Azoarcus sp. KH32C: one gene and its partner. The protein of the gene in region 1 binds, or shares a complex with, the protein of each later gene. Links are inferred from orthologs where the notes say so. Each region holds a gene or a part of one and is shown on either strand. Other genes may lie near its edges.

The links.
Region 2: the proteins of AZKH_RS06280 (region 1) and uvrB are in contact, whole or in part, in a crystal structure (PDB 7EGT), measured with the Thermus thermophilus proteins. The link is inferred for Azoarcus sp. KH32C from one-to-one orthologs. Residues at the interface, in WP_096412145.1 of Thermus thermophilus: His654, Arg656, Phe657, Gln666, Asp668, Glu669, Lys680, Arg681, Leu682, Ser683, Lys685, Tyr686, Ala687; in WP_096411307.1 of Thermus thermophilus: Glu23, Leu25, Arg26, Asp27, Gly28, Glu29, Arg30, Phe31, Arg55, Glu326, Asp327, Phe328, Glu379, Ser382, Gln383, His398, Gly400, Arg401.

Annotation. Positions count from the first base shown.
Region 1 is NC_020516.1:1,401,973-1,405,237, forward strand. What follows is about bases 90-3,037. They hold AZKH_RS06280 (UvrD-helicase domain-containing protein), read left to right. Parts: upstream 90-433; coding sequence 434-2,641; downstream 2,642-3,037. Other genes in these bases: AZKH_RS06275 (hypothetical protein), read right to left, coding at 90-142; AZKH_RS06285 (ParA family protein), read right to left, coding at 2,685-3,037. In the rest of the region: more of AZKH_RS06275, read right to left, coding at 1-89; more of AZKH_RS06285, read right to left, coding at 3,038-3,265. UniProt on the Escherichia coli protein: A helicase with DNA-dependent ATPase activity. Unwinds DNA duplexes with 3'-5' polarity. Translocates on single-stranded DNA with 3'-5' polarity. Initiates unwinding more efficiently from a nicked substrate than double-stranded DNA.
Region 2 is NC_020516.1:3,219,683-3,222,905, forward strand. Bases 162-3,067 are described here. They hold uvrB (excinuclease ABC subunit UvrB), read right to left. Parts: upstream 2,692-3,067; coding sequence 631-2,691; downstream 162-630. Other genes in these bases: AZKH_RS14150 (low molecular weight protein-tyrosine-phosphatase), read right to left, coding at 162-619; AZKH_RS14160 (amino acid aminotransferase), read left to right, coding at 2,854-3,067. In the rest of the region: AZKH_RS14145 (Rne/Rng family ribonuclease), read left to right, coding at 1-61; more of AZKH_RS14150, read right to left, coding at 122-161; more of AZKH_RS14160, read left to right, coding at 3,068-3,223. UniProt on the Escherichia coli protein: The UvrABC repair system catalyzes the recognition and processing of DNA lesions. A damage recognition complex composed of 2 UvrA and 2 UvrB subunits scans DNA for abnormalities.

The DNA of each region.
Region 1 (3,265 bases):
CGCCCCAGTATTCGGAGGTGCCAACCCAGCCGGTTTCAGCCGTTGCCTCACGTACGGCCTTGTGCCACAGGACCGTGGCACGTTCGATCGATACGCCTGCCTTGCGGGCATACCAGGGCAGCAGCTTTGGGGTCTTCATCATTTGCTTCTCCAATCGACCATTTTCGGCCGTATCTTGCGCCGCACGGATCCGCTTTTTGGGCCGGTGGTGCGCGCGGTTATTGCAGTGCGTCATGTCGAGCGGAGCGGATTTTGAAGCCTCAAACCGTGGCCTGCCTTGATCCCGCTCAAACCTGTGTTGCTTTGCACAATTGGAAATTAGTCCAATGGTCAGACAACTTCAAGGGTCGTGTTGCAGCGCCGCAACAGTGGTGGAGATGCCAGTCTTGATGCCCGTGCCGGTTAGAATCTCGGCCTCTAGAGGAAAAAACGCATGTCCGATCTGCTTGCCAATCTGAACGCCGAACAACTCCAGGCCGTCACTCTCCCCCCGCGTCATGCACTGATTCTTGCGGGCGCCGGTTCGGGGAAGACCCGCGTGCTGACGACGCGGATCGCTTGGCTGGTCCAGACGGGGCAGGTCGATCCACAGGGGGTGTTGGCGGTCACCTTCACGAACAAGGCCGCCAAGGAGTTGCTGGCGCGCCTGTCGGCGATGCTGCCGCTGAACTTCGGTCATACCGCGCGCGGAATGTGGATCGGTACCTTTCATGGCCTGTGCAACCGGTTGTTGCGGACACATCACCGCGACGCCGGATTGCCTCAACTGTTCCAGATCTTGGATTCCGGCGATCAGCTGGCCGCGATCAAGCGTCTGCTGAAGACTCTCAACGTCGACGACGAGAAATTTCCGCCGCGTGAGCTGCAGCACTTCATCAACGCCCAGAAGGAAGCCGGTTTGCGTCCGCATGCCGTTCAGGCCTGGGACGATTACACGCGCCGCCGCGTGGAGCTTTACATCGAGTATGAGGCGCAGTGCCAGCGCGAGTCTGTTGTGGATTTTGCGGAGTTGTTGCTGCGCAGCTATGAGCTGCTCGAACGCAACGAGCCCATCCGTCGTCACTACCAGCGCCGATTCCGGCACATCCTCGTCGATGAGTTCCAGGACACGAACCGGCTGCAATACCGCTGGCTGAAGCTGCTCGCTGACGAGGGGCGGGAAGGTGGGGCCTGCCTATTCTGCGTGGGCGATGACGACCAGTCGATCTACCGCTTCCGCGGTGCCGAAGTCGGCAATATGCGCGACTTCGAGCGTGAGTTCCGCGTCGACAGCGTGATTCGCCTGGAGCAGAACTATCGCTCGCACGGCAATATTCTCGATGCGGCGAACGCGATCATCCGGCACAACACCGGCCGCCTGGGCAAGAACTTGTGGACGGAGCGCGGCGCCGGCGAGCCGATCCGCGTGTTCGAAGCCTACGCGGACAGCGACGAGGCGCGCTGGATCGTCGAAGAAATCCAGTCGCTGGTGCGGGATGGCGCGAGCCGGTCGGACATCGCCTTGCTGTATCGCTCCAATGCTCAATCCCGGGTGCTGGAGCATCAGCTTTTTTCGTCGGGTATCGCTTATCGCGTGTACGGCGGATTGCGCTTCTTCGAGCGCCAGGAGATCAAGCACGCGCTCGCTTATCTGCGCCTGATTGCGAATCCCGACGACGACACGGCGTTTAGCCGCGTGGTGAATTTCCCGACGCGCGGCATCGGTGCCCGTTCGCTCGAGACGCTGCAGGACGCGGCGCGGACCTGGAATACGAGCCTGTATGCGACGGTGCCGCATCTGACCGGCAAGCCGGGCACGGTGCTCGCGCAGTTCGTCCGTCTGGTCGAGGATATGCGCCGGGATACGGCGAATCTCCCGCTGCCCGAACTGGTCGATCACGCGCTCGATGCGAGCGGGCTGCGCAACTTCTACCGCAGCGAAAAGGAGGGGCAGGAGCGGCTCGAGAACCTCGACGAACTGATCAATGCGGCGGCGAATTTCCTCGCGGATGCGAGTCCCGATGCGGAAGCGATGGCCCAGTCGCACGCCTTGCTGGCGGATTTTCTCGCGCACGCGTCGCTCGAGGCGGGCGACCATCAGGCCGATCCGGGCAGTGAAGCGGTGCAGTTGATGACCGTGCATGCGTCGAAGGGTCTGGAATTCGACGTCGTCTTCCTTTCCGGGCTGGAGGAAGGCTTGTTTCCGCACGAAAACAGCGCGATGGAAACGGAGGGGCTGGAGGAGGAGCGGCGCCTGATGTACGTCGCGGTGACGCGCGCGCGGCAGCGGCTGTATCTGTCATTCGCGCAGAGCCGGATGTTGCACGGCCAGACGCGTTACAACATGCGTTCGCGTTTTCTCGAGGAGATTCCGCAGGCGCTTACGAAGTGGCTGTCGCCCCCGAGTCCGCGCGGCATGGGGATGCGGGGGGGCGGGGAGCCGGCGCGCGGTGGCTATTCGCCGCGACCGGCGCCGGCGCCCGCGCGGAATCAGGACCTGGGCGGACTGCGCATCGGCCAGTTGGTCACCCACGCGAAGTTCGGCCAAGGGGTGATCGTCGCCGCCGAAGGCAGCGGCTCCGATGCGCGCGTTCAGATCAACTTCGGCTCGGCCGGCATGAAGTGGTTGATGCTGGCAGTGGCCCGGCTTACGCCGGCGTAAGCCGGGCTCTACGCGGCGGCCGCAGCGACTGGCCGCCGACATTTCAGGCGCCGTACTTGCGGGCGAGGGCGTCGTGCAATGCGACGAACTCCTGCGTCAGCTTGTGCTTGGGGTCGAGATGGATGATCGGTCGTGACTGCTCGTGCGATTCCTTGATCTTGACCGAAGCCGACAGGTAGGGCGTCAGTACCGGCAGGCCCTCGTCGACGAGTTCCTGCACGACCTTCTGCGGGAGTGCCGCCCGGGCCTGGTACTGGTTGACGACGATGCCTTCGACCGCGAGCGCGCGGTTGTGGTCGGACTTGATCTCCTCGACGTTTTCCAGCAGCGAATACAGCGCACGACGCGAGAATTCATCGCAATCGAAGGGGATCAGGCAGCTATTCGCGGCGATCAGCGCGGAGCGGGTGTAGAAGTTCAGTGCCGGCGGGGTGTCGATGTAAACGAGGTCGTAGTCCTCGGCCAGTTCATCGAGCGCATCGCGCAGCTTGTAGATCTTGTAGCGCGATTCGAGCTTGCTCTGGAGATCTTCAAGCGCGGGGTGCGAGGGCATCACGTCGAGCCCTTCGAACGGGCTCGCGACGACGAAGTCGCCGGTCTTCTTCGGATTGAGCTTGAAGTTGA
Region 2 (3,223 bases), 1.8 Mb from region 1 along the record:
CACGGTTGCGATCGTGAGCGAGCCGTTGGAGCAGGTCGAAACCCGCGGCAAGTCAAACTGACGCGGAAAGCATGACGAATCTGCGCAAGGCTCCGAAAGCGGGGTCTTGCGCGGACGTCGTTCAAGCCCCCTGCCCGATGCCCCCCCTCGCCGACCGGGCAATCAGCTCCTGAATCAACCCTTCCACTGCGTCCTCGCAGTAGTCGAGCACGGCCTCGAATCCCTTCTCCCCCCCATAGTACGGATCTGGCACCTCATCCAGCCTGTAGTTCCGGGCATAGCGCATGAACAGAGCGAGCTTCTCGCGACAGGCGTCCGGGCAAGTGCGCCGCATGTATTCGAGATGAGTGGCGTCCATCGCCAGCAGCAGATCGAACTCGTGGAAGTCCTTGGCTTCGAGCCGGCGCGCGCGTAGCGCGCCCAAGTCGTAGCCGCGCCGCAACGCCACCTTTCGGGTGCGTGGATCGGGAGCCTCGCCGACATGGAAGTCATGCGTGCCGGCCGAATCCACTTCGATCAGATCGGACAGTCCAGCGGCCTGGATCGCATGACGGGCGACTGCTTCAGCCGTCGGCGAGCGGCAGATATTCCCGGTACACACAAACAGAATTCGCGTCATCGTCATCTCGCTCAGCTGCCGCTTCCATGTTGGTCGGCCCCGAATGCCTGCTGACGGAGCCGAAAGAGTTGATCACGTACCGCCGCTGCCTTTTCAAACTCGAGATTGCGGGCGTGCTCCTGCATTTCCTTCTCCAGTTTCTTGATACGCTTCGCAAGCGTCTTCTCGTCGAATGCGAAATACTCCGCCGGCGCGTCGGCAACATGCAAAGCACTGCGCTCTTCGTCGCTCCCATAGACACCGTCGATGATGTCCTTGATCCGCTTGCTGACCGTCTTGGGGACGATTCCGTTCGCCTCGTTGAACGCGACCTGCTTGGCCCGCCGCCGGTCGGTTTCGTCGATGGCCGCACGCATCGACCGGGTGATCACGTCGGCGTAGAGGATCGCCTTTCCATGAATGTGGCGAGCCGCGCGGCCGATCGTCTGGATCAGGGAGCGTTCGGATCTGAGGAAACCTTCCTTGTCCGCATCGAGGATCGCGACGAGGGACACTTCGGGAATATCCAGACCTTCCCGCAGCAGGTTGATGCCCACGAGGACGTCGAATTCGCCAAGCCGCAGGTCGCGGATGATTTCGACGCGCTCCACGGTATCGATGTCCGAATGCAGGTAACGCACACGGATGCCGTTTTCCCCCAGATAGTCCGTAAGATCTTCGGCCATGCGCTTGGTCAGCGTCGTCACAAGGACGCGCTCGCCGACATCGATTCGTCGCTTCGCTTCGGACAACAGATCGTCGACCTGCGTCGTTGCTGGACGGACCTCAATGGCGGGGTCGATGAGCCCGGTGGGCCGGACCACCTGCTCGACCACCTGCCCTTGGTGCGTCGCCTCGTAATCGGCGGGGGTGGCCGAGACGAAAATCGTCTGCGGCATCAGGCGCTCGAACTCTTCGAATCGTAACGGACGATTGTCGAGCGCCGACGGCAGGCGGAAGCCGTACTGAACCAGGTTGTCCTTGCGCGATCGATCCCCCTTGTACATTCCGCCGACCTGCGGGATCGACACATGGGACTCGTCGACGAAGAACAGCGCATCGGACGGCAGATAGTCGATGAGCGTCGGCGGCGGTTCCCCGGGGCCACGGCCCGACAGATGACGCGAATAATTTTCGATGCCCTTGCAAAACCCCATCTCGTTCAACATCTCGAGGTCGAAGCGAGTTCGCTGTTCGATGCGCTGTGCCTCGACGAGCTTGCCCGAGCGGTAGAAGTAATCGACGCGCTCGCGCAACTCCTCCTTGATCGCCTCGATGGCCTGCAGCACCGTGGCGCGCGGCGTCACGTAGTGGCTCGACGGATAGACGGTGAAGCGCACGAGCTTCTGCTTCAGATGCCCGGTCAGCGGATCGAAGAGCGTCAAATGCTCGATCTCGTCGTCGAACATCTCGATGCGAACCGCAAGTTCCGCGTTTTCGGCAGGGAACACATCGATCACGTCGCCCCGGACGCGGAACGTTCCGCGCCGGAAATCGATGTCCGAGCGCGTGTACTGCATCGCCACCAGGCGCTGAACGAGGTCGCGATGAGCCATGCGCTCGCCTTCGCGCAGATGCAGGATCATCGCGTGATAGTCGACCGGATCGCCGATACCGTAGATGCACGACACAGTCGCAACGATCACGACGTCGCGCCGCTCCATCAGGCTCTTCGTCGCAGACAGCCGCATCTGTTCGATATGCTCGTTGATGCTCGAATCCTTCTCGATGAAGAGGTCGCGCGACGGGACGTAGGCTTCCGGCTGGTAGTAATCGTAGTACGACACGAAATACTCGACGGCATTTTCCGGAAAGAATTCGCGGAACTCGGCGTAGAGCTGTGCCGCAAGCGTCTTGTTCGGCGCCAGCACGAGCGCCGGGCGGCCGGAGCGCGCGATGACGTTGGCCATCGTGTAGGTCTTGCCCGAGCCGGTCACGCCCAGAAGCGTCTGGTACATCAGGCCATCCGTGATCCCTTCCGTCAGCAGAGCAATTGCGGACGGCTGGTCTCCCGCGGGCGGAAACGGCTGATGAAGTCGGAACGGACTCCCCTCGAAGGTGATGACCGGAGTGCTGTCGCTCGGATGCGTCATGTTAGAATTTCAGGTCGTTTGAGGCCCTTCCTCTGCTTGCTGCACTGGGCCGACTGATCATTATTTCGCAATTCGCGACCCAAAGCACGGCACCAAGGCACATCGCCCTGTACCGGCTGAGGATCGCGGACGTACTTCCCGCCCACCCCTGGAGTTGTTGATATGCCCGCTTCGATCTTCGCCGCCGTCGAGATGGCGCCCCGTGACCCGATTCTCGGCCTGAACGAGGCCTTTAACGCCGATTCGCGTGCCGAGAAAGTGAACCTCGGCGTCGGCGTCTACTACGACGACAACGGCAAGATCCCGCTGCTGAGCGCGGTCAAGACTGCCGAAAAGGCCCGCCTCGAAGCTATGCCGCCGCGTGGCTATCAGCCGATCGAAGGCCCGGCCGCGTACAACAACGCGGTGCAGAACCTGCTCTTCGGCAAGGATTCGGCGCTCATCGCCAACGGCCAAGTCGTCACCGTCCAGGCCCTCGGCGGCACTGGCGCACTGAAGGTCGGCGCGGACTACCTCAAGCGGCTGCTGCCCG